Regions from separate parts of the Vibrio campbellii CAIM 519 genome, predicted to be linked through region 2. Evidence: predicted binding sites of a transcription regulator. Region 2 holds the regulator's gene; each other region holds the start of a gene.

The links. Region 2 encodes PurR, which represses purine synthesis genes. Its sites were predicted from a motif close to TNANGNAAACGTTTNCNTNA; they were not measured.
Region 1: the regulator PurR is predicted to act here: its motif matches at 3,936-3,955, upstream of purE (5-(carboxyamino)imidazole ribonucleotide mutase).
Region 3: the regulator PurR is predicted to act here: its motif matches at 1,923-1,942, upstream of ihfA (integration host factor subunit alpha).
Region 4: the regulator PurR is predicted to act here: its motif matches at 2,119-2,138, upstream of A8140_RS06950 (phosphoribosylaminoimidazolesuccinocarboxamide synthase).

Annotation. Positions count from the first base shown of each region.
Region 1 covers NZ_CP015863.1:117,079-125,146, forward strand. Annotated here, with positions in the region: gene A8140_RS00580 (LysM peptidoglycan-binding domain-containing protein) at 1-4, shown strand, start outside; gene dprA (DNA-processing protein DprA) at 1-1,097, shown strand, start outside; gene A8140_RS00590 (DUF494 family protein) at 1,100-1,579, shown strand; gene A8140_RS00595 (DNA topoisomerase family protein) at 1,602-2,171, shown strand; gene A8140_RS00600 (5-(carboxyamino)imidazole ribonucleotide synthase) at 2,236-3,369, opposite strand; gene purE (5-(carboxyamino)imidazole ribonucleotide mutase) at 3,374-3,865, opposite strand; gene tsaC (L-threonylcarbamoyladenylate synthase type 1 TsaC) at 4,065-4,622, shown strand; gene hemF (oxygen-dependent coproporphyrinogen oxidase) at 4,657-5,574, shown strand; gene aroE (shikimate dehydrogenase) at 5,673-6,506, shown strand; gene A8140_RS00625 (DUF1488 family protein) at 6,510-6,773, shown strand; gene A8140_RS00630 (gamma carbonic anhydrase family protein) at 6,788-7,339, opposite strand; rRNA gene A8140_RS00640 (16S ribosomal RNA) at 7,832-8,068, shown strand, end outside.
Region 2 covers NZ_CP015863.1:1,161,144-1,169,211, reverse strand. Annotated here, with positions in the region: gene mukF (chromosome partition protein MukF) at 1-1,146, opposite strand, end outside; gene cmoM (tRNA uridine 5-oxyacetic acid(34) methyltransferase CmoM) at 1,149-1,940, opposite strand; gene elyC (envelope biogenesis factor ElyC) at 2,055-2,861, shown strand; gene torR (two-component system response regulator TorR) at 2,968-3,681, opposite strand; gene torD (molecular chaperone TorD) at 3,915-4,562, shown strand; gene purR (HTH-type transcriptional repressor PurR) at 5,006-6,010, shown strand; cyclic di-GMP riboswitch class I at 6,290-6,379, shown strand; gene A8140_RS05570 (TfoX/Sxy family DNA transformation protein) at 6,496-7,086, shown strand; gene A8140_RS05565 (TVP38/TMEM64 family protein) at 7,207-7,896, shown strand; gene A8140_RS05560 (putative signal transducing protein) at 7,896-8,068, shown strand, end outside.
Region 3 covers NZ_CP015863.1:1,533,042-1,541,109, forward strand. Annotated here, with positions in the region: gene A8140_RS07220 (metallophosphoesterase family protein) at 1-566, opposite strand, end outside; gene A8140_RS07225 (AEC family transporter) at 658-1,536, opposite strand; gene ihfA (integration host factor subunit alpha) at 2,063-2,359, shown strand; gene A8140_RS07235 (RelA/SpoT domain-containing protein) at 2,496-3,269, opposite strand; gene A8140_RS07240 (thiopurine S-methyltransferase) at 3,607-4,257, shown strand; gene purT (formate-dependent phosphoribosylglycinamide formyltransferase) at 4,344-5,519, opposite strand; gene A8140_RS07250 (putative periplasmic lipoprotein) at 5,728-6,426, shown strand; gene cdd (cytidine deaminase) at 6,490-7,377, opposite strand; gene A8140_RS07260 (LrgB family protein) at 7,642-8,068, opposite strand, start outside.
Region 4 covers NZ_CP015863.1:1,458,605-1,466,672, reverse strand. Annotated here, with positions in the region: gene A8140_RS06970 (hypothetical protein) at 1-271, shown strand, start outside; gene A8140_RS06965 (hypothetical protein) at 450-635, shown strand; gene A8140_RS06960 (hypothetical protein) at 901-1,188, shown strand; gene A8140_RS06955 (SulA-like leucine-rich domain-containing protein) at 1,658-2,050, shown strand; gene A8140_RS06950 (phosphoribosylaminoimidazolesuccinocarboxamide synthase) at 2,255-3,358, shown strand; gene A8140_RS06945 (alkaline phosphatase D family protein) at 3,453-5,126, opposite strand; gene A8140_RS06940 (hypothetical protein) at 5,416-5,793, opposite strand; gene A8140_RS06935 (phospholipase A) at 6,029-6,787, opposite strand; gene A8140_RS06930 (helicase-related protein) at 6,907-8,068, opposite strand, start outside.

The DNA.
Region 1 (8,068 bases), 1.0 Mb from region 2:
ATGATATTGATCTCGCTGCCTGGTTAAAGCTTAGTTGTTTACCGGGCATCGGTGGGGTCAAGATGAATAAGCTGCTCAGCAAAGATACGCCGAGCAATATTGTCCAATACTCGACAGAGCAGCTTCAGCTTTTGGGCTTAGCGGCAAAACAGTTGCAAGCATGGTCGCAGGTCGATAAAGAAGTCGATGCTTGTCTGACTTGGGTTGCAGCTTCTTCTCATCATCATATTCTTACGTTGGCGGATGCTTTGTATCCGCCACTTCTCAAACAAACCGTCGCACCGCCTCCTTTACTCTTTGTAAAAGGAGAGGCGAGCTGTTTGTCTCAACCTCAAATAGCTATGGTTGGCAGCCGTAATGCCAGTGTGGATGGGCTACAACACGCAAGAACTTTTGCATCTGACTTGGTGCAACACGATCTGATCGTCACTAGTGGCTTAGCATTGGGTATTGATGGCCATGCTCATGATGGTGCGCTGTTAGCTGGAGGTAAAACCATCGCAGTGCTTGGCTCGGGATTAGAACAAGTGTACCCAGCAAGACACCGCGGCTTGGCGCAGCGAGTGGCTGAAACTGGAGCGCTTGTTTCAGAGTTTCGTCCAGATGCTAAGCCTCGCGCAGAAAACTTTCCACGTCGTAATCGAATCATCAGTGGTTTGTCACTGGGTGTTTTGGTGGTGGAAGCGGCTGAAAAAAGTGGCTCCCTGATTACGGCGCGTTATGCTTTAGAACAAGGTCGAGAAGTTTTCGCTCTGCCAGCTTCGATTAACGCACCCAACGCCAGTGGCGGTAATCAATTGATTCAGAACGGGGCTTGTCTCGTACAAAATACTCAAGAGGTGCTGAATGAAATACAGTCTTTGCTCGACTGGTCTATTAATCAGAGCTTAGATTTATTTTCTGCGCCAATTGATGAAGAAGAATTGCCATTTCCTCAGCTGTTAGCTAACGTAGGAAATGAGGCTACACCAGTTGATATTCTTGCAAGCAGGACCAATATACCTGTCCAAGAAGTCATGATGCAGCTCTTAGAGCTTGAGCTTTCAGGGCATGTTGTTGCAGTATCCGGTGGCTATATTCGAAAGGGGAGGGGCTAGCTATGATGATGGATATACTTATGTATCTATTCGAAACCTACATCCATAGCGATGCAGAGTTACAGGTCGAACAAGACGAGTTGGAAGATGAATTGCTTCGTGCAGGCTTCCAGCAAAAAGACATCTACAAAGCCCTTGTCTGGTTAGAAGAGCTGGCGGCATTGCAACAAAGCGATGAACATTCAGCCATTTCAACCTGCATTGCATCGGCATCGACACGTATCTATACCGCATCTGAGATGCAGCGACTAGACCTCGAATGTCGTGGTTTCTTGTTGTTCTTAGAACAAATCAATGTTCTGACCACAGAAACGCGTGAGATGGTCATCGACCGTGTGATGGGTCTTGAAACCAATGAGTTTGAGCTTGAGGACCTTAAATGGATCATCCTTATGGTGCTGTTTAATGTTCCAGGCAACGAAAACGCCTACACGCTGATGGAAGAGCTGCTGTACACCAAGGAACAAGGTATTCTTCATTAATATCTTCGCTTGAGCGGTGAGTATGAGTAGTAAAATCGATCACAACCTTTTCTCGGCACACGAGCATGCGCTTGAGCGCGAACCTTGCCCTAAATGCGGTGGGGAAGTTTCGCTTAAGCACGGTAAACACGGCCCTTTTCTAGGTTGTAGCCAATACCCAAGTTGCGATTACATTAAGCCGCTACACAGCAATGATGGTCACATTGTGAAAGAGTTGGGTGTGCCTTGTCCTGAGTGTGGCAACGAGCTGGTACTCCGCCAAGGGCGCTACGGCATGTTCGTTGGTTGTAGCCATTACCCAGCATGCCATCATATTGAGTCGATTAACCAACCTGAACCACAGCAGCAGGCAAAAGAGCAACATGCTTGCCCTGAATGTGGTAAAGGGCATTTGGTTGAGCGTAAGACCCGATTTGGTAAAACATTCTACGCGTGTGATAACTATCCGAAGTGCAAGTTTGCGGTAAACTTGCCGCCTGTAAGAGGCCGCTGTGAGGAGTGTGGATTTACCTTGTTGGTCGAAAAGAAACTTGCCAGCGGGGTTAAACTGCAATGCGCGAGCCGTAAGTGCCAGCATACTCAATCACAATAACTTTCAGTACGAATTAAAAAGGGTCGCATCATGCGACCCTTTTGCTATTTATTCCGATGCTTTTCTAGGCTTGCCACTGCTTGGCAAATTCATGCACAGCAGGGAAAGCCTGTTCACCCAAAACATCTGCTAATGCACAAAGTTTGCGATTAAGTTCGCCAGTATAGTCACCACATACGTTGATGTGACCCATCTTGCGACCCGCACGTTTTTCTTTGCCGTACCAATGAATGTGGCAACCATTCATCGCTAACAATGCTTCTGGTAGTGTGTCTTCACCAAGAATATTAATCATCGAGGTTTCACGAACCAGTTTCGTGCTACCCAAAGGCATGCCACACACGGCGCGTAGATGGTTCTCAAACTGACAAGTTTCTGCACCCTGTTGAGTCCAGTGGCCAGAGTTGTGCACGCGTGGTGCGATTTCGTTAACCAGCAAAGTGCCGTCAACGTCAAAGAACTCCAAAGTTAACACGCCAACGTAATTCAAGTTGTTGGCAACAGCTGTTAACATCTGTTTTGCTTGCTCTTGCAACTCTGGCGCATCAATCGCAGTAGAAAGGCTCAATACACCATTGGTATGGACGTTCTCTGCAAGTGGGTACACTTCAATGCTGCCATCTTTACCGCGAGCACCAACCAGTGAAACTTCGCGGTTAAAAGGGACAAATTCCTCAGCAACAATCGCTTGAGTTGGTGTTGCCGCGATGCACTCTGCCATCTCTGTCCAAATGTTTTCGACTTGAGAAGCTTCTTTTAAGCGCCACTGGCCTTTACCATCGTAACCACCCAAGGCACTTTTCAGAACCATTGGCATTCCAACATGTTCAATTGCGCGGTCAAAGTCTTCGCGAGTTTCGATGACGTAGTATTTCGCGTTACGCACGCCAGCAGCATCAAGTAATGCCTTTTCAATGCGGCGATCCCCACCTGCTTTGATGGCTTGCGTACTTGGTAGGAACTTGCCGCTCGCCTCGCAAACATCGAGCACATCATGTGGGATATGCTCGAACTCAGCAGTAATGACGTCGACTTGTTCAATTGCATTCTCTAAGCCGCTGCCTAGTACGTGCTGAGTCAGTGGGTGAACGATATTACCGCTGCCCACGTCGTAAGCTGAGATTTGAATATTCAGTGGCGCACCAGCCAGAGACATCATACGAGCCAACTGACCCGCACCAAGAACCAGTACATGCATCTGATTAGTCCTCAGCAGGGTTTGGGTTTGGGTTTGCCAATACGGTTTCCGTTTGTTCGTTACGGAACGCTTCGACTTTTGCCATGATCGTTTCATCATGTGTACCAAGGATTTGAGCTGCCAGGATGCCAGCGTTTGCTGCGCCTGCTTCACCAATCGCCAATGTACCAACCGCAATACCTTTTGGCATCTGTACGATAGAAAGCAGTGAGTCCATGCCTTTCAGAGCACGAGACTGAACAGGGACGCCAAGTACCGGAACGCTAGTAAACGCCGCCGCCATACCTGGTAGGTGAGCAGCACCGCCAGCCCCTGCGATGATGACTTTAATGCCACGTTCTTTCGCGCTGCTTGCGTAATCAGCCAACAATTGAGGAGTACGGTGAGCTGACACCACCTTTGTTTCGTAAGACACGCCAAATTGATCCAGCATGTCCGCTGCTAGTTTCATGGTTGGCCAATCTGATTTAGAACCCATGATGATACCGACTTTCATCTCAAACTCCTTCAAGCTGCAAAATTAGGTGAGCTGATAAATTTGTGCGCATTATACGGGGATTTTTACCTCAAGCAAACGTTTGCGTGTGTTTGTAAATGCTATTGATACATTTTATAAACAAATTGCTTTAGTCTCTGAGAATGAATATTTGTACACTTAGTACAAACACAACAGAAAAGATTATCAGGAAGTATCGGTGGAGAACTTTGAACAGGTGCTAAAAGCACTACAAACAGGTGAAGTGATTGCCTACCCAACAGAGGGGGTGTTTGGTGTTGGATGTGACCCAGATAACCCGGAAGCGATTCAAAAACTGCTAGAGCTAAAACAGCGTCCAGTAGAGAAAGGTTTAATCCTTATTGCTGCGAGCTATGAGCAGCTTCTGCCTTATATTGATGAATCTCAGCTGACTCAAGAGCAATTAGATCAAGTCCATGCAACTTGGCCTGGGCCATACACGTGGATCATGCCTGCAAGTGACAAAGTTTCTCACTGGGTATCGGGACAATTTGATTCAATCGCAGTGCGTGTGACGGATCATCCTTTAGTACAAAAGATGTGTAATGCGTTCGGAAAGCCGCTAACCTCTACCAGCGCGAATCTTACAGGTCAGCCTCCTTGTATGACGACGGAAGAAGTTGAAGAGCAGTTAGGCGATAGACTTGTGGCGATCTTACGTGGTGAAACCAGCGGTCGTGACAAGCCGAGTGAAATTCGTGATGCTAAAACCTCGCAAATATTAAGACAGGGCTAACCCTGCTAGTCAGCAATTAATAGGTACTACACGTATGTCAGCAATCGATAAGCACGCCGTAAAGCAGTTCTTGATGTCCCTTCAAGATTCCATTTGTCAGCAGTTAGAACAAGAAGATGGAAAGGCCGTCTTTGTCGAAGATGCATGGCAACGTGAAAAAGGAGAGCGTCTTGGTGGCGGTGGCCGTACTCGCGTATTGCGTGATGGTCATATCTTCGAGCAAGGAGGAGTGAACTTCTCTCATGTAGAAGGTAATGAAATGCCAGCATCAGCGACGGCACATCGTCCAGAGTTAGCGGGTCGCCGTTTTGAAGCAATGGGTGTCTCCTTGGTTATTCACCCTAAAAACCCTTATGTACCGACTTCGCACGCCAATGTCCGCTTCTTTATTGCAGAGAAAGATGGCGAAGACCCAATCTGGTGGTTTGGTGGTGGTTTTGACCTTACGCCTTTCTATCCTTTTGACGAAGATTGCCAATCATGGCACGACACAGCAAAACAGCTTTGTGCGCCATTTGGTGACGAAGTTTACCCAGAGCACAAAGCGTGGTGTGACAAATACTTCTTCCTTCCACACCGAAATGAAACTCGTGGTGTTGGTGGCCTGTTCTTTGATGACTTAAACCAGTGGGAATTCGACAAGTGTTTTGACTACATCAAAGCGGTTGGTGAGGGATACTGCCAAGCGTACCTACCGATTGTTTCTCGTCGTAAAGACATCGAGTTCGGTGAGCGCGAGCGTGAATTCCAGCTTTATCGTCGTGGTCGCTACGTTGAGTTCAACCTAGTGTACGATCGCGGCACGCTATTTGGTCTGCAAAGTGGCGGTCGTACAGAGTCAATTCTTATGTCGATGCCACCACTTGCACGTTGGGAATACAGCTACGAGCCACAGACTGGCTCTCCAGAAGCTGAACTTTACGAGCGATACCTAACTCCACGAGAGTGGTAAGCGTTGAATCTCCTTTTCTACATAGATAGATAGTGATAGGGTCATCGGTACTCAGATGGCCCTATTTTTATATATGGGTAAGGAATAAAGGTAAGGAAATGACTCTGCAAATTGATCGTTATGCCGTGTTTGGTAATCCTATCGGACACAGCAAGTCACCATTCATTCACACCTTGTTTGCTCGTCAAACCAATCAGTCATTGGTGTATACCGCAGAAACTGCCCCTGTTGATGGCTTTGTAGAAGCAGCAAAAGCTTTTTTCGCTGACGATGGGAAAGGGTGTAACGTGACAGTTCCTTTTAAAGAAGATGCTTATCGATTTGCCAATCGTCTTACTGAGCGAGCAGAGCTAGCCGGTGCTGTGAACACACTGAAGAAGTTAGACGACGGAGAAATAATTGGTGACAACACCGATGGAGAGGGCTTGGTACAAGACCTACTCCAGCATCAAGTCGTATTGGAAGGCGCGAGAATTCTGGTCATTGGCGCTGGTGGTGCTGCTCGTGGTGTGATTAAACCACTCCTTGATCAGAAACCTGCTTCTTTAACGATTACTAACCGTACTTTTAGTAAAGCACAACAGCTTGCAGACTTATTTGTCTCACACGGTCCTATTGTAGCGAAGGAGATGACTACAATAGAAGAAGCGTACGACGTGATTATTAACTCAACCTCTGCTTCATTAAACGGCGAGTTGCCAGCGGTCTCTTCTGCTATCTTTTCCACCAATAGCACTAGCTACGACATGATGTATGGCAAGGGGTTAACAAGCTTTAACCAGTGGGCGAAAGAACACGGAGCGGCTCATGCTTATGATGGCCTTGGAATGTTGGTCGGACAGGCGGCTGAAAGCTTTATGTTATGGCGTGGTTTGCGTCCTGGCGCGAAGCAAATACTCAGAGAATTAAGAAAGAACCTCGAAGGTCAATAAGAGATGAATCAATCCATTCTATTCCCAGACATGCAATTATGGGATGAAGCATCACAATCAATCAATTTCGCAGCCCAACAGGCTGGCGCATTGATTGAATGCTACGTAACCAAACAAAAGTTAGAAAAGTTGAGTGGCTTAATCATAGCTAATGAGCAAGCTGCTATTGAGGCTTTCGTTGATAATCGCTTTGATCTAGAAGAAATAGCAGAAGAGTTAATAGAAGATGAAGCCTTCAATGAAGAAGGCCACATCATCATCGACTAGCTGACTCTGCCAGACTACTTATTGATGTCTTCCACCTCATTAATGTAGTCGTTTTTGTTTTGTACATAATTGTTGGCAGACTTTTGTAGGAAAGCTTGCTCTTGTTCTGATAATGGGCGAGCTTGTTTTACTGGGCTTCCCACATATAGATAGCCGCTTTCTAACCTCTTCCCTGGTGGGACTAAACTGCCTGCACCTATCATTACGTCAGATTCTACAACCACATTATCCAAAACTATCGCACCCATACCTACTAATACGCGGTCGTGTATCTCGCAGCCATGCAACATTACTTTGTGACCAATGGTGACATCATTACCTATGATGAGAGGATAGCCGAGTGGGTTATCCGCATTCTTATGTGTCACATGAAGCACGCTGCCATCTTGAACGTTGGTACGGTCACCGATATGAATGTGGTTTACATCGCCACGAGCTGCAACCAATGGCCAGATACTAGAATCATCACCAATTCGGATATCACCGACTAAAACAGAGGTTGAGTCGACGTAGACACGCTTTCCCAACTGAGGACGTATACCTTTATAACTTCTAATTGAACTCATCTTTATTCCTTATAAAGCGCTAATAACGGTGATATTTGATAAGAAGAATAGTAAAAACTCGCCTTTTAGAATAAAAAACACTCAAACGGCAAAAAAATCAAAAAAAACGAGAAAAAGGGCTTGCCAATGTGATCGCAATCTCTATAATGCCACCTCGCTGACACGGCAACGCTTCGAAAGAAACGAGGTTGAGTTGGCAAGCCAATTAGCCAAGCGGAAACGCTTGAAAAAAGTTTGAAAAAAGTGATTGACACTAAACTTTAACTCGCTAAAATGGCCGTCCGATTTGAGCAAAGCTCAATAGGAAAGTTCTTTAACAATATAGACCTATCAATCTGTGTGGGCACTCGTTGATGATAATCCAATTAGAAGCTTCGGCTTCAAATTAGGTTTCAATGAAACGAAGTGACCATTGAATCGAAAGATTCAGCACAGTCAATTAAAACATTACTTTATGTAATGTTCAGTATTCATTGAGCCGAACAAAATCTTAAATTGAAGAGTTTGATCATGGCTCAGATTGAACGCTGGCGGCAGGCCTAACACATGCAAGTCGAGCGGAAACGAGTTATCTGAACCTTCGGGGAACGATAACGGCGTCGAGCGGCGGACGGGTGAGTAATGCCTAGGAAATTGCCCTGATGTGGGGGATAACCATTGGAAACGATGGCTAATACCGCATAACGCCTACGGGCCAAAGAGGGGGACCTTCGGGCCTCTCGCGTCAGG
Region 2 (8,068 bases):
ATCAATTGGTGCGTCTTGGTCTTTATGCGCTTTCAGCATGTCACCAATTCGCTCCGCCAACTCATCATTGACTTGTTGAAACTCTTCGTATTCCACTTCCATCGGAACTTGACCTGTTACCTCGTCATCACGCAGTACTAGGGCTTCATCACGAAGGTCAGAAAGCCTTTCCGCATCTGCATAAGTCAGATACCAAGGCGAATCAAAGTAGTCTTTCACGGACTGGCGTAGACGCGAGCTAAACGCACGGTTCTTATCCATATCGATCGCGGTACGGATAAACTTGTGCACGTGTCGGTCGTAACCAATCCAAAGGTCGATCGCTTGCTGGCCCCAGCTTGTGATTCGGTCCAGCTTCATTTGCAGACCAAACAAGGCTTCTTCGATAAACTCAAGCTCAGGATCGCCGTAAACAATTTCTTGGATGTCTAGGATCTGAGTTTGCAGTTCATCACTGGCAGCTTGCAGCGTATCTTGAAGTTCACGCAACGTGCTGGATGTTTCTGACAGAAGTGCTTCACAGTTGTTGATCGCTTCACGCCAGTCTTTGTTAAGCAGGTCAGCAATCTGTTGTTTCACAGATTGTTGTTGCTCATCCATCACACGTTGGTTGAGGTCAATTTGATCGAAGATTTCGCCTACAGAATATTTCAAAATCCCGTAAACGTTTTTCTTCCAGTGGCCCGGAGTGCCACCCTTTTGTGCCGCTTCAATCGCTTTCGCCATTTCATCCGCTACCATGGATAGCTGGATAGAAAGACGCAGTTTCGAGAACTCACGATGGCGCACGTAGTAGTCGGTTATCCCTATCGCTAATGGCGACAAGCGGTAAATGCTCGCTCCGTCAGTAATTTCACTGACAAAACGGCTAATGAGGCGCTGCTTAACCATCTCGTTGATGGCATTGTTCGCACGGAAAGCCGAAGCTTCACCCGTCTCATCAAAAAGTCGAGTGACGATGGCAAATGCGTCGTGCAATTCACCTTCACCCAATTCTTCATCGAACCTTTCATTACTTAGTACTGCGATAGCAATCAAAAATGCCAGTCGCTCAGTGGTCAGGTTCAACGAGAAATCGTGCTGCTTTACCCAGCCAACCAACTCATCGATTGGTTGCTCTGCAGCATTGAGAGTCATCTCACTCATCGTTATTCCTGTTTATCGTTCTTCTTAGCCCACACATGAATATAGCGGCCTAATGAGAGGTATGGCTCTTGTCGACAAAGTTGTTTTTCTAGCGCCAACACATCTTCAAACTCGTAATCGCCCATGTATTCCATATTGCCTATGTAATCACTGAATGAACGAATACCAGATTTTCCACAAATACTAAAACCAGAATCTTCTATCCATTGATAGACCTCTTCGGGTTTTAGGCCTTTTTGTGGCTGTAGTTTAAATCTTTTTCGGTGAGGCATGCCGTCTAAAACATGAGGAATGTTGCCACAAACCACATTTTTATAGACTAAGCCGTGGTGGTTATAGAACATAACCGAAGCGATGCCCCCCGGCTTGACCTGTTCCAAAACGGTTTCGAGTGCGGTTTTCGGGTCTACCAACCACTCCATGACAGCATGGAACATGACAAGGTCCACCTGCGCTTCCATGTGATCACCAATGGATTGGACAGGCGAATGAATCAGGCGATACTGCTCAAGCAAACCGTTTTTTTCAATATCCTGTTTCGCTAGTTGCAGCATTTCCGAAGATAGATCACATAAAGCGACATGATGTCCGAGCTTAGCAAGCTTTTGCGACATTTGTGCTAAACCACCACCAGCATCAAGGACTTGTAGAGCTTGATGGTCGGCGCCTAATTCACTTAGAATCTGTAGAAAATCTTCCCACACAATGATTTGACGGATCTCCCCTTTATCGGAGCCGTAAATATTTTTTGCAAATTTGTGGGCGATATCGTCGAAATTGCGGTCTTCTGTCACTTCTGCTGGGTTATCATATCGGATTGTGCCGCTATTCTGTCACAAGGAAAGCAGGAATAAAGAGGGTCAACCTCATTTTTATAATCAATTGATGTTTTTTCGGACTATTTTCGTATGTTTGAGCTGAAAAAAGTAATGTCTGCCTTGCTTATGCCACTTCCGGCATTGTTAATCATAGGCTTGTTAGGTCTTGCTCTCATTAGTTTTACCACAAAACGTAAAACTGGCTGCTTTGTCGTTCTATTCTCTTTCGTCGGCATTTTTCTTGTTGCCTTTCAACCTGTTTCAACCAAGCTGTTAATGCCTCTTGAGCGCGAGTACAAAGCGTTTTTACCTGTTTCTGGTACTGTTGACTATGTCATGGTGCTCGGTAACGGCCATGTGGTGGACAATGAGATCCCACCCACTTCTCAATTAAGTCGCACATCACTGATGCGACTCACCGAAGGCATTCGTATTTTGCGTATGTACCCAGGTGCAAAACTCATTCTGTCTGGCTACGCTGGCGGCTCTGAAATAAGCCATGCTCGTATGATGGCGAACGTTGCGCTTTCTCTTGGTGTAGCCAAATCCGATATCATTTTGTTGGAAGACGCGAAAGACACCTGGGAAGAAGCACGCCAAGCGGCAGCCTTCGTAAAACAAAAAGATATTGTGTTAGTGACTTCTGCTAGCCACATGAAACGTGCTTTGTATGAGTTCAACGCTGCGGGTATTAAACCAATCCCAGCACCAACGAACTTTATGGCGATTGATGACATCGAGCAGCCATGGCAGAAATACGCACCAAAAGCACGCTACCTAGAGCAAACCGAACTCTACTGGTATGAATACCTTGGTGGGTTATGGCAAAAGCTGCGCGACAACGTCGGTCAAACACCAATGGTTGAAATGGAAGATCCTGAAATATTGCAGCCATAGAAACAGCGTTTAATAGCTAGCAAGCATCTTACGCCAGATTGCGCTACAAAAATGACAGACACAAAAAAGGAGAGCCAGTGCTCTCCTTTTTCTTTACTGCGATGATTTAGTCACCAGCGAACATGTAGCCTTCACCGTGAACCGTCACAAAGATTTGTGGGTTCTTAGGGTCAAACTCCATCTTAGCTCGCATGCGGCGAATCAAAACGTCGATAGTACGATCGTTTGGCGCATCCACTCGGTGGCTGATCATATTCAAAATACGCTCACGGCTAAGTACCTGATTTGGGTACGAAGACAATGCAACTAACAGCTCATATTCTGCTTTCGTTAGTTTCACTGGCTCACCATTGCGGCTTAGAGCACGACGTTGAATATCAAACGTCCACTCACCGAAGCGCACAATGTGTTCTTCATTAGTGTCGCTGGCTGCTTTTTGAGAACCGTTGCGAGCCGCAGAGATGCGCCATAGCAAGTTCTTAACGCGAACCAGTAATTCCCTTAGTTCAAAAGGCTTTGTCACATAATCGTCTGCGCCCATTTCTAGGCCAACGATTTTGTCAATGCTATCCGTGCGTCCTGTCACTAATATGATGCCGATATCTGATTGGCTGCGTAATTCACGCGTAAGCATCAGGCCGTCTTCGCCGGGCAAGTTAATATCCAGCATAATTAAATCTACATCGCCACCTTGCAGCACTTCACGCATCTCTGCGCCACTTTCTGCTTCACTGACTTTGTAGCCTTCGTTTTGGAAATAGCCCGCAAGCTTACTACGAGTTACAACATCATCTTCTACGACTAATACGTGATAGCTCATTTACACCACTTTCTGTCTTTTTTATTATCCAAGACGTATTCTATTCATAACTAGTAACATTTCTAGTCGTGGAACCATTAAAATGCAAGATTTTGCGATTTTATTGATTCAAAGCAAGTTTATTTACGGCCATACATAACTACGAATATTTTCCCACAAAGCATAACAATTATAGTTACTGCTATTCATCTTAATTGTTTACACTTAAGGGAGAATCATTCAGGAGCAAAAAAATGCAAGAAGTGAAAGCTTTTAACGAAAAACGCGCCGAGATCTATTGGTGGTTTTCTAGTCTGTTCGCAAAAGAGCTGACAGAAAATGAATTGGAAGCCTACCACAGTGTTGAAATTCGAAGCTTTTTAGCCGGCCTTGGTGAAAATGAATCACTGAAACCAGCCGTTGATACCCTTGTTGATGCACTCAACCGCCAACAAGATCGTGAAGACGCTCAGCTAGAATTAGCTGCAGACTTCTGCGAACTTTTCCTTAAAACAGAAAAACACGGCGCACTGCCTTACGCCTCTATGTACATCGGTAAATCTGGCCTGCTAAATGATAAACCAGCAGAAGAGATGGAAAAGCTGATGGCTGATTTTGGCGTGCAGGTAGACGAAAACCTTAAAGAACCAGCAGACCACTTAGCGGTAGAGCTGGATTTCTTAGGCAACATGATCATTCGCTCAAACGAACTAGAGCAAGAAAAGCATATGGAAGAAGCGTTCGAGAAACAGAACGAATTCATCCAGCAGCACCTTATGACTTGGTTGCCTCAGTTTGCTGCTAAATGTAAGCAATTCGATGAATTTGGCTTCTATGTTAGCGTTGCGCAACTATTAATTGCATTCTGTAAACTGGACAGCACCTACCTTCTTGGTGAATAATTGCCGCCTATTTTAGGGAGCCTGCTATTTAGGCTCCCTATTTTATTCGTTTATTTTTAATCTGGCTCATAGAAACCCAACAAATTTAGCCGTTAAAATGTGACCTCAAAGGCACAAAACAACCGCTGAAAATATTGCCAGTCTGCCCACATCAGTCTAAAATGTGAGCGCAAACGATTAAATATGATTTATATGTAAACCGCTGAAATATAGCGGTTTTCGTGTTTTCTTAACATGATTGCTGACCTATTTCTCATTTATGTAAGACAGGAATAGGCGTTTCAGCAACAAATGTTGCTACAAACATTTTTATACCGATTTCGGAACAACCGCTGCCAAATATCTCAGCAATGCCCTTTCTGCAGTTGCTCGGTTTGCGCAAGACCCTAAACGTATGGTTGTCTTCACTACGGTATTCAGTAGCTCGATACAGGACATCATTTATGGCCACTATTAAAGACGTTGCTCGCTTAGCCGGCGTTTCTACCACAACAGTTTCGCACGTAATTAACAAAACTCGCTTTGTTGCAGAGACCACTCAAGAAAAAGTAATGAAAGCAGTGGATGAGCTCAATTACGCGCCAAGTGCTGTTGCTCGTAGTTTGAAATGCAACTCTACTCGTACTATCGGTATGTTAGTTACTCAATCAACCAACCTATTCTTCTCTGAAGTGATCGATGGTGTTGAAAGCTACTGTTACCGTCAAGGTTACACACTGATCTTATGTAACACTGGTGGTATCTACGAGAAACAACGTGACTACATCCGCATGCTTGCTGAGAAACGCGTAGACGGCATCCTAGTAATGTGTTCTGACTTGACGGAAGAGCTAAAAGAGATGCTTGATCGCCATTCAGACATTCCTAAAGTGGTAATGGACTGGGGCCCAGAAAGCTCACAGGCAGATAAGATCATTGATAACTCAGAAGAAGGCGGTTACATCGCGACGAAATACCTGATCGACAACGGTCATACTGACATCGCATGTTTGAGTGGCCACTTTGAAAAGGCAGCGTGCCAAGAGCGTATCGCAGGCTACCGTCGTGCAATGGCTGAAGCAAATCTTGCAATAAACGAAGATTGGGTTCTTGAAGGTAACTTCGAGTGTGATACAGCAGTACTTGCTGCAGACAACATCACTGCAATGGAAAAACGCCCAACTGCTGTATTCTGCTTTAACGATACAATGGCGTTAGGGTTGATGAGCCGTCTACAACAAAATGGCATCAAAGTACCAGATGACATCTCCGTTATCGGCTACGACAACATTGAGCTTGCTGAGTACTTCTCACCGCCGCTAACAACGATCCACCAACCGAAACGTCGTGTGGGTAAAAACGCGTTTGAAATTCTACTAGAGCGCATCAAAGACAAAGAGCACGAAAAGCGTGTGTTTGAGATGCAGCCAGAGATCGTAGTTCGCAATACAGTTAAGAAATTGAACTAATTTCACCTCAATTTTTATAAAGCGCTCTTCGGGGCGCTTTTTTATTGCGTAAAATAACTTTTTTGAAACATTCGACATCGCTTATACAATCAAAAGCTAAGATAAGTTGCTGTTTTAACTCACTTGTAGCCCATTTCCTACATCAAGCTTTAGTATGGCAATTAAGCAGTCCAAAATATGAAACTAAACACACCAAAATAGCACTATTAACTGAACCAAGATCACACTTTGGTACTTGAAACGTGATGTTAATTCAATATACGAAGTATTCTCAAATGGTCACGCACAGGGCAAACCATTCGAAAGGGTGGGACGCAAAGCCTCCGGCCTGAACCATCGAATTAGATGGAAGGTAGCGGGGTTACCGATGGCAAATATGCATTAAGTGAGTTTACCCTTTAATGACATTGTGTCTGCATGCATTTGCTAATCTCTCGGACCTGATTTTTGGTGGCGTAATATTAATTACACCGAGATAACACACCATGGATAAACCGATACTCAAAGACTCAATGAAGCTGTTTGAGGCACTTGGTAATATCAAGTCGCGCTCAATGTTTGGCGGCTTCGGGCTCTTCGCTGATGAAACGATGTTTGCGCTAGTCGTAAACAACCAACTTCACATTCGAGCTGACCGACAAACATCTTCTGACTTCGAGACTCAAGGACTAAAACCGTACGTCTACAAAAAACGTGGTTTCCCAGTTGTTACGAAATACTATGCGATTTCTAATGATCTATGGGATTCAACCGATCGCTTGATTGAAGTTGCAAAGCAATCTCTAGAGACCGCTAAGCAAGAGAAAAAGCAACAAGCGAGCACCAAACCTAACCGATTGAAAGACCTTCCGAACCTTCGCCTAGCAACTGAACGTATGTTGAAGAAAGCAGGCATTGACTCTGTCGAGCAGCTAGAAGAAGAAGGTGCCTTAAACGCTTACAAAGCAATCCAAGATACGCATGCCTCAACGGTAAGCCTTGAGTTGTTGTGGGCACTAGAGGGCGCAATCAACGGTACACATTGGAGCGTCGTACCTCAGTCTCGCCGAGAAGAATTGATGAGTGCTCTCCCGTAGCGCGTTCATATCAGTATGACATTGAGTAAAAGCCGCAGTTTTCACGCTGCGGTTTTTTTTTGAAATTTTTTCTTATTCCATTCTGTCTTATTATTTAAGAAGCCAAACGGAGCAATTGATATGAATAAGAAAATGATTTTAGGACTGATCCTAGTCGCGACCATCCTCTTTTTAGGTGTAAATTTTGGCCAATACCTAACCCTAGAAAATGCAAAAGCACAACAAGAGGCGTTAAATAGCTTTATTGACCAAAACTTCATATACGCCGCCGCGACCTATTTCTTTGCTTATATCGCCATCACTGCGTTTTCGATTCCAGGCGCAGCTGTCGTTACCCTGCTCGGTGCTGCTTTGTTTGGTTTTTGGACTAGCTTATTGTTGGTTTCTTTTGCCAGCACCATCGGCGCTACGATTGCTTTCTTGAGTAGCCGTTACCTATTGAGAGAATGGGTACAAAGCAAATTTGGGAGTAAACTGAGTGCGATTAACCAAGGCGTTGAAAAAGATGGTGCCTTTTACCTGTTTTCTCTGCGCTTGATTCCTGTTTTTCCGTTTTTCCTTATCAACTTATTGATGGGGTTAACACCGATGACCATTGCGCGTTTTTACTTAACCAGCCAAATCGGTATGCTGCCAGGCACTGCCGTGTACTTAAACGCTGGTACTCAACTCGCCACCATTGATAGCCTATCAGGTATTGTGTCGCCGACCGTATTAGCGTCATTTGCGTTACTTGGTTTGTTCCCAATCATCGCAAAATGGGTTATGAATAAAGTTCGCCCTGCTCAAGTACAAAACGGAAACGCTTAATGAAAATATACGTCGCCAAGAATCCTGCTGAAGCTCATATCGTTTGCGAGCTTCTAAAAACCGAACAGATAGCTTGTGAAGTAAGAGGCGAGGGAATGTTTGGCTTGAAAGGCGAACTGCCATTTGGCGATGATACAGACCCGTATGTTTGGCTTTTACATCCAGAGCAAGA
Region 3 (8,068 bases), 370 kb from region 2:
GCATCATGGCCATGTCCGCAGATAACGTCTCGAACCTGATGTTCGGCCAACAATCTAAGTAAGCTCGCGTCGTTCTCTAAGCAAATGGCTTTCATCCATTCTGAACCGACGGGAATAATAGGATGATGGACAACAATAATTGGATTGGTTGTGTCGCGAAGTTGCTTGGTTAAACGCGCGATTCCGCGCTTATCGATCCTGCCAGAGCCTAGAGGATGGCGCCTATCAAGCGGTTTGGTGCTGGAATCTAAGAACAAGACTTCACGACTGTGGATTCTCGCTTTATTTGTGACTTTGATACTACTGCCGCGCAGCTCTTGCTTCATCAATTTTGTATCATCGTGGTTGCCAGCAATCGCGAAGATATTTTTCCCCTCGACGTGAGCCTCTACCAAATTAACGAAGGCGTGATAGTCACCGGGTTTAGGATTGCAACAAAGATCACCAGTAAACAAAAGGGTATCGCAGGAAGCGTCGCTTTGGGCAAGAAGTAATGCTTTACGCAAGTTCTCAAAACTGGATTTATCACTCAAGTGACAATCACTGATCTGGATAATGGACTTCATATCGTTTAGGTTCGCGGGGGAATTAATATTTTTCTGCCAGTCTAACATTCAACTTGATGGCTGCAATCGTAAAGTGAATGATAAGGCATCGCTAAGAGAGCGAAAGAGTATACATAAGCAATAACGGTAACGTGATTATGCTGAAAAAGTTCCCAAACAGAACCATTGAAGCGACGGTCATTGGCTCAGTGTTCAGCCTCTCGGCAAACAAATAGTTCATTACGGCTGGTGGCAGCATGGTGAACAACACCATCATTTGCAGTTGCATCGTAGGCAGTGGAATCAACCAATAAATAATTGCAAACGCTACTGCTCCTGTCACAAGTGATTGTAACGTACACATCAGACCAACCTTCAGGCCACTGAGCCTTAGATTGAGCATTTGTGCGCCCAATGAGAGTAGCATAACCGGTACAGCAGCTTGACCAAGTAACGCGGTAGCTTCGTAAAGCGGGTTCCAAACGCTAACCCCGGACAGGTTAATCACTAATGCGAGCGTAGCGGATAAAAAAATTGGCATCTTGATGATTTGCTTGAGCGGATTGCCGCTACTAAGCAGCATTACGCCTAAGCTGATGTGCAAACAGGCGGAGACAACGAACAAGAGTACCGCAGAAGTGAGAGCTAATTCCCCAAAGGTATAAGTGAACAACGGGATGGCAAGGTTTCCGCTATTTCTAAACATATGTGGTGGTGCCCATGTTTTGAAGGATAGCCTGCTTAGCTTTGCGATAGGTATCATCACAACACCCGGTATGACAACGGCAATAATAGCAGCAAGTAAAAGAGGAACTTGGCCCATATCAATCGGCATGCTGACTAGCGATGAAAATACAAGTGCTGGTGTAAACACATCCATATTGATGCGATTGATCGGGCGGAAATCTGGCTTTATGTAGCGCCCAACTAAATACCCAACAAAAACTAACGCAAAAACAGGGAATAGAATACTGACGACTTGGTGAAGCATGTTGGTACTCTGACGATGGGGTAGAATGCGCAAACAGTATCAATCTTTCCATTCATCGTCATGGTAATGGACACAGAACTTTGTCTTTGTTCAAGGTTTGATTTTCTGCCGGAACAGCAGAAACAGAATAAAAACTCTAATGAATACAACTGGTCAGATCTATTTGTAGAGTGGCTCAACCCACTGAAAAATTAAGAGGTTTTGTGTCAGTTGTTTGTAAAATGACCAGTATCTGACATTTTTATTAAATAGTGAATAATCTTGTTTTTGTGTCGATATTTAGATTATTGAACTGGATGGTTTCCATAATTTAGAAGTAATTAAAGTAAAATATGGTGTTGGTGGTGGGTAAAGTACTTCGATGATGAAACATTCGGTATATTAGCAAAGAAAAAAGTTGGCGAAAATCATAAGCTTGTCATACACTTCCAAATGTAACCCCGATATGTTGTTGAAATGGTAGGGTAAAACTGCTCTGGCGCTACACTAAGGTAGCATTGTTTAACATAGCTTTGAGGAAAGTTTTATGGCGCTCACAAAAGCCGAACTTGCAGAAAACCTGTTTGATAAATTGGGATTTAGTAAACGGGACGCCAAGGAAACGGTGGAAGTGTTCTTTGAAGAAATTCGCAAGGCACTAGAAAGTGGCGAACAGGTAAAACTGTCAGGTTTTGGTAACTTTGACCTTCGTGACAAAAACGAACGACCTGGTCGTAACCCGAAAACGGGTGAAGATATCCCTATTACTGCTCGACGTGTCGTTACGTTCCGCCCGGGTCAGAAGTTGAAAGCTCGCGTAGAGAACCTAAAGGCAGACCAGTAAGCCATGTAAAATGGAATGAGACCACGCTTTGTCGTGGTCTTTTTGTTTGTGTGTTCCGGTACTTGCTAAAGAACAAATAAAAAGCCACCGCAATTGCGGTGGCTTTTTAGTATTAGTGAGGGTAGAAACTGCTCGCTTACGCAGCTTCTAAGTGTGTTGTTAGGTATGGTTGCCAAGCTTCTTGATACAAGTTTTTCGATTGAGTACGCATGTTACGAATCGATGCCGTCTCGATGTCGTTGAGGCTTCGGCCTTCCACTAACGCTTGTCGTTCGATCTTTTGGATCTGTTCATACAAGTCATGCTCTGGACCACTTTTCACGTCAGCAATGGCTTTAAGGTGCAGTTGAACTTCAGCAATCAAATTCGTTTTAGGAAGACGTACCAGTAAGTTCAAGTCACGGTAACCAGATGCGGTTGGTTTCTTAAAGCGGTTTTTCACTTTAACGATAGTTGTTTCACGTTCTAGTGCTTCATATACGGATACAAGGCTTGCTACGTCATCCGCTACGATAGTTGCTCGTGCTAAGTCTGTAATTCGCTCTACTTGACCATCCAATTCGTGAGCAATTTTTTCTTCGGCACGATGTTGAGATTTAACGCCTGCGAAGTAAGGTTGGGCGTCAGTAAGAAGGGCAGTACTTTTACAGATGGTTTCTAACTCGAATTGTGCTTGGTGAGCTTTGCTGTAAAGTACGTCGAAATCTGAATAAGGCTGAGTTGGTTTGGAGTCGATTGACTGAATGCCATACAAACCACTAAGGCTATGCTTAAACAATTTTGAGCAAACTTCGTTTTGGCTAGCAGAACGGTCTTGCTCGTTACTCGGGACATTTGGAAGTGCGGCGAACGCCGGCGCACGGCTTAGTACTAAAAGCATCAATGCTGTAGTACGTAGAAATAAGCTCATTCACTCTCCTTAACTTGCTTGCACTTAGAAAATGGGTAACGAAAAGGTCACTAAGATTCGCAAATCAGGTACTACCTAAGTTAATGGGGGCTCTACGATAGATTCCAAGGTAGGTTTTTAACCTTATAGTGGAATCGTGTTCTAGAACACCATTTTGCTTTCCTTTATTCTGACACTCAGAAAAAGGAAGGGTTCATTCTTGAACGATTGCTATCCTACCATTGCAGTATTAACCAAAGATGAACAGCATAGACAAATTTGAAAAAATCATTAGTCTTAGCCCACAAAAGCAAAGCACAAAGCTCGAATCCACAATCAGCCGACAAGTAGAAGTAAAATGAGAGATCAAGAATTTTGGCACAACAAATGGGCGAGTAACCAAATTGGTTTCCACCTTGATGATGTGAACCCACTGTTACCAGCATTTTGGCAGTATACGAACCCGAAGCGTGAAGATACGGTCTTGGTACCTTTATGTGGAAAGTCAGAAGACCTAATTTGGCTTGCAACGAAACACGATGAAGTACAAGGCGTTGAGCTAAGTTTGATTGCTGTACGTGCTTTTTTTGCAGAGCACTTCTACACACCGACCGTAACGCCAGTCAATGGTATGCACGAGTTGTATCAGTTCGATGAGTTGTCAATTTATACCGGTGATTTCTTTACGGCGCCGGTTTCTAAAGCCGATATCATTTATGACCGCGCAGCACTCGTTGCATTGCCGAAAGAGATGCGAGAAGAATACGCAAATCGCGTTAAGCAACTATTGAACCCTGGCGGACGCATTTTACTTGTGACGCTCAATTACCCACAAGATGAGATGTCAGGCCCTCCGTTTAGTGTGCCAGTCGAGGAGATTGAACAGTTGTTTGAGGGCTACAAGGTGACTTGTTTGAATGTCGATCAAGCTGACGAGAATCATCCGAAAATCGCTAAGAAAGGGCTCAGCCGCTTCTCTGAGGAAGTGTATTTAATCGAGAGCAAGTAACGGTTTCTAACGGTTTCGTGCCTACACAAAGAAAAAGCGCAGCCAATTGAGCTGCGCTTTTGTTTCTCTTGAGTGAAGCTGCGGAACTAGTAAATGATTTGCACTTTAGAAGCGCTGTTCACCGCATCTTCAATCGAATCTTCAATCGTCTTACGGCGCGTTAAAACAACGCCCAAGCGACGGCGACCATCAATTTCAGGCTTACCAAACAACCGAACTTGAGTTTGTGGCTGAGCCATTGCTTTGGAAAGATTATCAAATCGGATATCAGTTGATGTACCTTGCCCTAAAATTACCGCTGATGCTGATGGTCCATACTGAACAATATTGTTGATCGGCATACCTGTAAATGCATGTACATGAAGCGTAAACTCAGACATTTCTTGAGATATCATGGTTACCATACCGGTATCGTGTGGACGAGGGGATACTTCGTTGAAAATGACCTTATCGCCTTTAACAAACAGTTCCACACCAAAGATGCCGTAGCCACCTAGTGCATTCACAACTTTCTCTGCCGTGTATTCAGCTGCTTTGATGGCGTTTTCTGACATGGCTTGTGGCTGCCATGATTCACGGTAATCTCCGTCTTCTTGGCGGTGCCCAATCGGGGCGCAGAAATGTACGCCATCAACGGCGCGTACCGTTAGCAGTGTGATTTCGTAATCGAAGTCAATAAATCCTTCAACAATCACGCGTCCAGCTCCTGTGCGGCCGCCTTCTTGCGCGTATTCCCAAGCTGTCTGAACATCTTCTTCTGTTTTGATCACGCTTTGGCCTTTGCCAGAGGAGCTCATGACTGGTTTAACGACACATGGAATACCAACATGCTCAACAGCGGCTTTAAAGTCTTCAAAACTATCAGCAAACTGATAAGGGGAAGTGTTTAGAGCTAATTCTTCAGCAGCAAGGCGGCGAATGCCTTCACGGTTCATCGTCAATTTAGTCGCTTTTGCTGTGGGAACAACGTTCAAGCCTTTTTCCTCTAATTCGACTAATTTATCTGTCGCGATAGCTTCAATTTCAGGAACCACGTAAGCAGGTTGTTCTTTATTAATGATCTCTTCCAGTGCCTGACCATCAAGCATGTCGATGACGTAGCTACGATGGGCCACTTGCATCGCAGGCGCATTGGCATAACGGTCGCACGCGATCACTTCTAAACCAAGACGTTGGCATTCAATTGCCACTTCTTTACCAAGCTCACCAGAGCCTAAAAGTAATACACGGGTAGCATGAGTGCTTGTAGCAGTACCGAACATAGTGTTCCCTTACAAAATAAAGTGATGAAACCGAATTTGCAGGGGATCATACTGAATTTTAAAAATGATGCAAACGTTTGCGTCATCGCTGAGCATCTTAGGTTGTAATAATTACTATGTAATGAATCAAAATTAGTGATTCTTTGTGTTGAGAATATATTTCATATTGATAGATTTCATCGCTTCTATAAAAAGGAGCAGTAAAATAATGAAATATATAAGAATTATCGGTTGTGCTATTGCAGTAATGCTTTTGTCTGGGTGTGTCTCTCGAAAAGCGATGGACATTCCGTCAGACTTTTGGCAAACCGGGGGAGACAAAAATATCGCTGTTGCGTTTGTTCAGCCACCAGAAATGTATGCGCATCGTGCAGGCGGTGAAGGCCTATTGGACATGGCTATCAACGAAATGGTGACTGATAGCGTTGAATCTCATATTCAATCACTAACGCATGATAAGTTTGAAGTAGGTAAGTCCAAGGTTGCGCAGTTGATTGAGAGCCGCGGAAGCCACAGTGTGATTCTCCCAGAGTATTATGAAGCGACCGACGAACATAAACTGCCGAAAGATAAACGCAAAAAAGGTTACTTCGATTACGATGTTTCTGTCGTCAAGGAGCAGTATCAAGCTACACACCTACTTGTTATCCAAACCATGGCGGCGGGCACACTGCGTGACTACTACGGATTTATCCCTCTTTCGTCGCCTCGTGGCTATGTGAATGCAGAAGTTACGCTTGTTGATCTGAGTAACAATAAGATCGTAATGGAGCATCAAATCCTAGAAGAAGTTTTGTTGCCAGAAGACGTTGATTGGGATGATCCAGAGAACCAATACCCGGAAATTACGAAGGTTGTAAATTTGGCGTTGGAAAGAGCGGCAAATCGACTAACGGAACTATTGTAATAAAACGTTGTTGGAACAAAAAAGAGCCCATTGGGCTCTTTTTTGTTAAGCAAAGCTTATAAATTAAACGTTAACAAAGCTCACTGGAATATCAGGATTTAGTGCTTCTAGCGTCGATTGAGTATCAGCTAGGTGGCTGATCTTACCTTGTGAGTTTTCAACTAACGCAGCAGCTTTGATGTCTTCAAACTTCTCACCAGCCATCAGGATTTGAATTAATGCAACCTGCAGTGGTGGAAGGCTAGGGTTGAATGCGGCGTTTTCTGCGTACGCGCCTTGGAATACAAGGCCACTGTTCATCTCAAGCGCAATACCACTCAAGTTGTTTGTGTATGGCGCGTGGCTAATGTTCATCGCATTGACGGCTTTTTGAATTAAAGCATCGTCTTCATCACAAACAAACTCGTGCTTCACCTCAGCCATAAGACCAGACTCAATACCTAGATCCGCCGGACCAAACGCTTCCGGAAGGTAGTGATGAAGTGACTTTTCTTCACGTTCTGGTAACTGGATCTTTAATTCTTTTGCTGTGCTTAGCTCGTTCATGAACTGACGGCAGTGGCCGCAAGGGCTGTAGTTGATAGTGATGTCTTTCACACCATGCTCGCCTTTCATCCAAGCATGGCTGATGGCGCACTGCTCAGCATGAACGGTTTGACCTAGCTGAACACCGAAAAACTCCATATTCGCGCCAAAGTAAAGACGACCGGAAAGGCCACGAACAATCGCACCGACATAGAATTCAGAGATTGGAGCGTAAGAAAACGCTGCGGCAAAAGGAAGTAGAGCAACACGAAGCTCTTTGTCTGAAAGGTTGGTCGCGTTCAGCAGTTCACCAAACTGTTGTTCAGAAATAGTGGCATCAAAATCGTCAGCTAAAACGATAGGAGCAAGATGTGTTGAAAGTGCTTCAGGAGCGCTTGCTAGCGCCTGTTCAATGCGACTTTTCATGTTGAATCCTTGTTATTGCATGGACAGTTATTCTATGTGAAAGATGGAAATATTCTGTGCTTTTGATCACGTTAATGTGTGTAATGATGATTTACGTTACATAATTAGAGTGAGCTCACACATGTATTCGATTTCACGACGATTTAACGTTATCTCTGTCCCACTAATAACTATATCAATGGATATTCATATTGCGAATTTTCTGGAAGAGGTTTTGGCTTGCTCACTTTAGATTAAGACTAAGGGGGGCAAGCCAGTCACTTTTTATTGGTATAACCAAACGGCTAGAGCAAAGAAGCTTGGCGCAAGAATAGAAGTGATGATGCCACAAAGCACCAAAGCAAGAGATGAGAAAGCGGCGTCGCCCGGTTGTTTCTCAGCACAGGTTGCTGTGCCGAGTGCATGCGAAACCGTGCCCATTGTCAGGCCACGAGCGATAGGGTGTTTAATGCCGATAAGGTTAAAGATTGGGTAAGCCAAAATCGCCCCGAATAAACCAACAATAAGCACTAGAATGGCGGCAACTGCGGCTTCACCACCTAAGTGGCTAGAGATTTCCATCGCAATAGGCGTTGTCACTGATTTGCCCACTAAGCTCGCAACGAGGCTGATGTCGGCTTTGAACGCAACAGCAATAAGTGTTGCCGTTAGCATCGACATCACGCTGCCCAAAGAGCAAGCCAGTGCGATA
Region 4 (8,068 bases), 300 kb from region 2:
GCAGTTTGCTAACAAACAGCTTAAACGCCAATTGGAAAAGGTATTTAAAGAGTTTAAGAAGATCAAAGGGCAGCCTGAAAACCAAAAGCTACTCATCGCTTGTGCCATGTTTGGCTATACTCCGCAAACCATCCCAGACAGTAAGGCAGTAAAGTTGCGCTACAGACAATTGTCAAAACTCTATCATCCTGATTCTAGGGGAAGTGAAGAAGAGATGAAGCGTTTAAATCAAGCGTTTAAAACTATTTCACAAAATGTTACAAAAGAGTAAAACACCGTCACACACCTTAAGCTTGCGAGCTTTTCACCCTCGAAAACAAAGGCTCGCAATCGATATCCCTCTCAAACAAATTAACAGACATTTAACCTGTCTATCTTTTGTATGCCATAATACTCGGCGAAAAATAACACCTAACGACTCAAAATTCATATAGGTGGGGAGAAAATCAATGTTCACTGAAGAAGGCACCTGTGACTGGTGTAAAAAACCTAGTTTTGTAACTCGTCATGATTACGTAGATGGTAAATATCACAGTTCTTGCAAAGCTTGCTACGACATCGCCAAAATCGATGTTCGCCTATTCAACCAAGGCGAATTGCAAATGCGTGAGCGCATAGCGCAAAAAACAAGTTAACAAGAACAAATCAACGGAACTGATTTTCAAGGGCGCCTTTTTACGAGGCGCTTTTTTGATCGCGCCTCAACACTTGCCTGACTGAGATTTTCTTGAGGGTATCCATATTCCCTAACTCTCCGGTGTTTCGGTGTCTATTAACAAACCTATCTAAAACAATGTCACTTATTTCATAGTGAAGACGATGGTATTCCCTGTCAGCGGGTCAAACCAATGACGGTTCTGGAGTATAGTTTTCGCTCAAATACAAAACATTGGTGACCACATGTATACAGATGAAGCAGCCGCAATCATTGCCAACCAGCCGCCTGAAGTCGTTGCGACTGGTGAGTTGATGGTTTTGAAGAACACAATCAAGCGAAAAGTATCAGGACCTAATAAAGCGCGTCTACTGAGGATCGCAGGCTCTGATTTAGGCAGTCTATGTACACGAGCAAACCCTGGCAACATAGAACAGATTCGTGCCATGTTTCAATCCATGGTACAGCTCGTTAGAGCCGGTAACATTGGCCAGTTTGAAACAGAAGTCGCACGCGCAAAAACCGAATTCTAACCATTATTAAACATCGATCCTTGTATTTTCAGGCTGCGAATTCGCAGCCTGCTTTTTATCTACTTATCGAATTAGGTCCCCTGTTAGCAGCCATCTTACTGCCCGCTTCACTTCAAACTTCCGCTGTATATTTATCTTCCTCACAACTTTAAGGACTCTTAAAACCCAGTAGAGAGTCTCAAAAAGTACTGTATAAACCTGGAAAAACCACTGTATATAGAGCTCGAAAGTACTTTGTATACAGTAGTAAACACCTGTATATACTGTACCGAAATGCAGACCATCTCACATTTCCCCACCTTTATCAAACATGTCAAAAATTAAAAATAGTCATTTAGTTTCAGTAACTTAATAAAAATAAAATGATAACTAAGAGAACGTTTTTCAACTCAATTCATAAAAATCGGTTGATCAGGCATCAAAAACAAACTACTGTATACACATACAGCATGTATAAAGGAACAGTAAGATGCAGTTACAAACTCAATCTCATACATACTCTCGTTACAACGTATTGGCACAAGCAACACAACCTATGGATGTGTCTGACCAACTGCTTTCTAAGTTGGCAGTATTGTCTCAACAGCAGCAATGGGTCCTGTTTACCGCTGAGTGCCCTCGTCCTGATTTTGAGCAACTTGCTGCTTCCAACATTCGCTGTCAAAACATCATTCAGATGAAGCCATCTCAACAGCTTTCTGAAGTGGAAATCGTGATTAAAGCTATTCAATCTGGTAACGCCAGCGCCGTCGTCGCGTCGAACAAGATTGCATTAATGAACCAATCAATGCTTCGCGACATCGCTCAACGTTATCAGTGTGAAGTCTTTTTCGTCGAAGGCAGAGTGAACAAGTACCACTAACAAGATCGACGTTATCCATCCTGCATCTCGCCTCCTTTTTAGGAGGCTTTTTTTGTGCTTTAACAAATTAAAGCAAACGTTTGCTTTTTCTATGGCGAGTTAAAATAGTTCTGGTATGATGCCTTCATCCGATTTATTCAGCACATACTTCTCGCTGGATATCTTCTCTTTATGACGTTTGATTAAGATGATAGGAATGTCGCAATGAGCCTTGCTAATCAAGTACTTGCCGTCAATGACGACCTGCCAATTCGCACCCACAAGCCTGTTCACAGCGGAAAAGTCCGCTCTGTTTACTGGTTAACTGAAGAAGACAGCGCACGACTGATCAAAGAAAAAGGATACGATGTCGCACCTGACGCGCCACTGGCTATCATGGTGATCAGTGATCGTATATCAGCCTTCGATTGTATCTGGCACGGCGAAGGTGGACTAAAAGGCGTTCCGGGGAAAGGCGCTGCATTGAACGCAATCTCTAACCACTGGTTCAAATTGTTTAAAGATAACGGCCTTGCTGATAGCCACATCTTAGATATCCCTCACCCATTCGTTTGGATCGTACAAAAAGCGAAACCAGTTAAGATTGAAGCAATCTGCCGTAAATACATCACGGGCTCTATGTGGCGTGCCTACGCAAATGGCGAACGTGAATTCTGTGGTATTGAACTTCCTGAAGGTCTTGAGAAAGATAAAGCGCTGCCTGAATTGCTCATGACGCCTTCAACCAAAGGTATTTTGAAAGGCATTCCTGGCGTTCCTGAAGCGGATGATGTCAACATTACTCGCCAGAATATCGTAGACAACTTCGAGGCCTTTAACTTTTTAAACGCAGAAGACATCGCGCAGTACGAGAAGCTATTAAAAGAAGGCTTTAACGTGATCAGCAGTGCGCTTGAAGCGATTGACCAAACGTTTGTGGATACCAAGTTTGAATTTGGCTATGTACACGATGCTGCCGGTAACGAAAAGCTAATTTACATGGATGAAGTCGGTACGCCTGATTCATCACGCATTTGGGATACGAAAGAATACCAAGCGGGCAACATCGTTGAAAACTCGAAAGAAGGTTTCCGTCAGTTCTTGCTAAACCACTTCCCAGATCCCGATATTCTATTAAACAAAGAGCGCATGCCAGAACGTGAAGCGCTTGCTCGTGATAACGAACTGCCAGTAGAGTCTTTGATGGACATCTCACGCACTTACATCGGTATTGCAGAGAAGATAACGGGCCAACCAATCAAGTTGAGCAACGATCCAAAAGCTGAAATCATCGAAATTTTGAGCAAAGAATACGGTTTGATCGACTGAAGTCACACTAAGTATTGAACGGTCAAATTGACCAAACGAAAAGTCCGCACAAGTGCGGACTTTTTATGTTCTGAACGAGGCGCCGAGTCGTCCCCTACTCTATATCAAGCGTCAAGCCATCCGATGTGGATGCCACTTTTTTGGTTACTTGATAGTTTCTATCTTTAATCGTAGACAACATATACCACGTTGACTCTGCTTTCTCTGGTGTAAAGGTGACACGCATAAAGCCACGTTGCTTGATGTCTGTCCATTGCAGTTCAGAAACTAGATTCGGCAATGTATATTCCATTTGAGCAATGGCGACGGGCTCCAGCGCTAAAAATTCTTCCAGGCCCGGAGAGCTGACCGAACTTGTAGCGAACTCGACACCAACAGGGTTGTTTGACACATCCTTCAGTTCACTGGTCCAAGCATTGTGCGTATCACCAGCTAAGCAAACAAAATTGCCTGAGCTTGCTTTAGCGATTTCATAAACACGCTCACGTTCCACATAAAAGCCATCCCAAGCGTCTAGGTTGTATGGCAACTTTACAGTGTCCGAACTTGGATCAGCAAGATAACTGGCGATCGCATTATTCACTACTAGCAGCGCGTCCATTTTCTGCTCATCCGTCGCCGTAAAGAGTTGGAACATCGCCAACATCACCGAGCTAGGTAGCTCCATTCTCGACATAAGAACCTGCTGCCCAAGCACATTCCATTTTGCTTCTTGATTAAACGCATTCATTAACCAAGCGAGTTGCTCTGTACCAAGTAGTTCTCGTTCTGTACTGCGAGACTGAGCAACTAATCCACCAATCGCTTCCATAGTAGGAGCATCGAGAGAAAAATAATCCAATGGCTGATCGCGGCCTACCAATCGAGTATCGAGCATCATCAAATTGATCAAATCACCAAAGGCAAACTGACGATAAATCAGCATACTTGAAAAGGTGTTTTCTCGCACAGGAAGCCACTCAGTCCAAGCCGCTGCCGCCGCGGCGCGTCTGTCATTAAAACTGCCTTCGCTGTTATGGTGGTTTTCCGCCCCTTCCTTCCATGCATCATTGGCTAACTCGTGGTCATCCCAGATTGCGATCATCGGTAATGCTGCATGCAGAGCTTGGAGATCTTCATCTTGGCGATATTGAGCGTAGCGCTTTCGGTAGTCATCTAACGTAATACATTCAGTGCCCTTGCTTGGCTCACGTCCCAATGCTGCCGCATCCTCACTCGCATAGCCCCCGGCACCATATTCGTAGATGTAATCGCCAAGGTGCAAAACCACATCGAACGACGCTTTTTGGTGCTGTTCCAAAATCTCTTTATAGACATTGAAGTAACCCGCCGGATAATTCGCACAAGACACAACGGCCATCGATGCTTTGTCTACACTGCCTTCTGGTAGAGTCTGCGTTATGCCTACAATACTGCTTGCCTCACCGACCATAAAACGGTAGTAATACTGTGTATTGGGGTTGAGATTTTGCACATCTACCTTCACCGTGAAATCACGACTGGTATCTGTCACAAAGGTGCCGCTTTGCTCAATACTAGAGAAATCTTCCGTTGCAGACACCTGCCAAGAGACATCGACATAACTCGCCTCCGTAGTCACACGTGTCCAGATGATTACTTGAGTTTGAGTTGGGTCCCCACTGGCGACACCATGTTCGAATGAGGCATCGGTGACTGTATTTGTATCATCACTCCCACATGCAGTTAGTGTGGTAGCAACGGCTCCTGAAGAGACGACTTTTATAAAATCTCGGCGAGACAATGACATAGTAACTTCCTTTGTTATTGTGTTCTTATCGATGCGCGTTTTCCTACGCTAAGTAACAGGCCAATTTTGGTATTGGGTTTGTTTGGCTAATTACTCTAAAAAACATTAAGTTAGAAGCTAGTTATGACAATTACATTTCTGGATGTGACATTTTTGTTAATTAAAGTGTAAATACTCTATATTCATCACATTTCCAACAAACCATGAACCTATTGATAAATATGATATTCAAAACAAAAAAAGCGACCCGTTATAGGTCGCTTTGTGTTTGAGGAAATGTTCCTTGGCGTTAGAGCTTCAAATTAAGCACATCTTGCTCTGCAGTTTCTACTTTTAGTTTACTACGAGATTCAATGTACTCTATCTGCTGAGAGTCTAACGAATAAGGCATCACTACACGTAATTCATGGATCCCTTCATGTTTTGCTAGTTTCACCAACATCACTAGATTGGATTCATCGCTCTGACGTGAAGACATCGATTTTAAGGCAGCATTCCAAAGGCGATCCTCTGGTTGGCTTAATTCCGCGATGTTCTGTTTCCACATCAGACCAAAAATGGGAGCGATGGTGGCAAAGGCCTCCAAAAAGGTCCACTTCTTACTTCCCGTTGCTCCTAGGAAGCTTGTGTAGTCGAATTCAATGCATGTCTTTCCTTGTTGCTCCATCCTATGCCTCGACACTCTGAACTGAGGTATACAAAATATCGTTCAATTACTTTGATATAGCAATAGGATATAAAACAATGGTCTTTTATGCCTTAATTTGACCTCAAAAGGAAATATTAAAACCAGCTTTGTAACAAATGATGTACAGCTTCGCCATATATACGCATCCAATTGATTAATATTTTAAACGCCAAACTAAAAGCACGCTCACACAAGGAGAACAAGCAAATCGGTACTAGAGGTTAACCAATTTGATTCCCAGTCCAATACGGGTTTGTGAATGGTCATAATCAATCAAGGTTTCACCATAGCCATGGTAGCCCTGAACATACAAACCTAAGATGTCATTAAAGTACAAGGTGTACCCCAATTCTACGCCACCTTTGTCATCGGCAAAGTTGTAGAGGCCTCGGGTATTAAACACACCAGCGCCAGTATAGAACTTCGCCCACAATTCATAGGGTGCATAGTAGTCTTCCATGTCGTCATTTTCTGTGGTAACGACCCACCAAGCATGCGCACCGTATTCAACTGGACCTGAGAAACGCTCAGCAGCGAGATAAAGACGATCCCAGCTACGAGAAAGCTTACTCGACTGGCCGTTTGATTCATGCTTGTAACCCAACTCTAAGTGGTTAAACAACAGCATGTTAGATTGGTGAGCCAAGAACAATTGTGGTTTGTAATTGGTTTCTCTGAACGGAGAGGAAATGTCAGAGTTTGCGAGCTGCCAGAGAGACTTTTGCGTGTATGCGCCCATTAACGCGGTGCCAGAGCTGAATCGGTAAAACGGGAGCGAAGCTGAGATCTGAAACTTCACTTCAAACTGTTGCAGCGAGTCCATTTCAGAACCGAGTTCGTTGTAAGCGTTTTGATTGATGTCGGTGGTGTATGTACCTAATACGTAGTTGTCTTCATAAGTTGAAATCTGTGCAATGTTTTTTCCGTAAACCAATGCGGGACACAACAAGAATGGAATTACTTTATATTTCATCGTTTTCCTTCACGCCGCTCAAGAGGAGCGGCAAATTCATTCCTTATCACCTAAAAATTAGGTCATAAACTGCAAGGGAAACGGGCTAAAGCAATTATCGTTCCGGGGTATGAATTTCCTTATTTCACATCCAGCACACGACTGGCTTTTTTGTACTGCACTTTCCAACCAGACCAACGAGGTAGCTCCCAGCGTTTAGGGTCCCCCTTTCGATTGCCATCGGAATAAATAACATGAACCAACTTGCGAGACACGAAGTACTCCACGTCGAGTTTTAATTCAGCCAACAGCAGTTTAAGCGGAAATTGCTCTGCAAAGTCCTGATACTCCCAATCAGGAATGCCTTCGAATGGGATATCGTCCGCTTCAAACAGTTCAATGTCTTCCATGCTTTCCACGCCAAGCGTTTCTAACTGTTCCACGAGCCAAGTTGAAAACGACAAACCATCAAGCGTGTCTTTATCGATAGGCTCTTGATTTAATCCAAGCGCGTTATAAATCTTCCAATGTTGTATTTGCTGTTTTCTTAACGGGGCAAAACCCGGCAGTAGCGTTTCGGCTTCCATCATCTCCACGATGGACTGAACTGCGACACCACCTTCAAGCGCTTGGAATTCCGTGCAAATGGTTCGCCCAGCATAGCTCAAATGCATGGTCGCGCGCGGCGCTTCTTCCTCATAATTGGTTTCGCCTTGCTGCCACTCGCCAAGTTCTAATTCACGCAACAACTTAAGTGAAACGGGCAGCATTACAGAGGCAAGGTTAAAAGTCTGCTTTACGCCTCGTCCGGGCACGCTGTGACTATCTAGCACCAATGCTGCTTCGCTTTTTTCAGGAAAACGGCTATTGCGCCCGACCATCATTTCCATCAAGCCATTGCCTAGCGCGTCACGACGTCGTTCTCGGCGCACAAATACAAGTTCTGGATGTAACGTGACAATGGCTTTGGTCAACTCATCACGTTTGTATCGCGATGCGACTCCAAGATCCGGCAATTCAAACACTTCTCGCATTTGTTTTGCTAAACCTTGCGATTCATCAAGCACGCTCGCATCAACATTAACGCCAGGAAGCTGCTCCCCTCGCACCAAACGAATCATCAACGAGGCATCGCAGCCAAATGGTTCTTCTTGTGCTAATGCTTCCGCCGATTCCCCACCTTGCAATTGATACAATTGAGCGGGTACAGAAAGCGCTGCTGCTAAGTCGATCATTGCTTCTTTTTCTGTTTTGGTCTGGATACGAGTCACTAAATCCGCAAACAAGGCATCAATTGGTAAA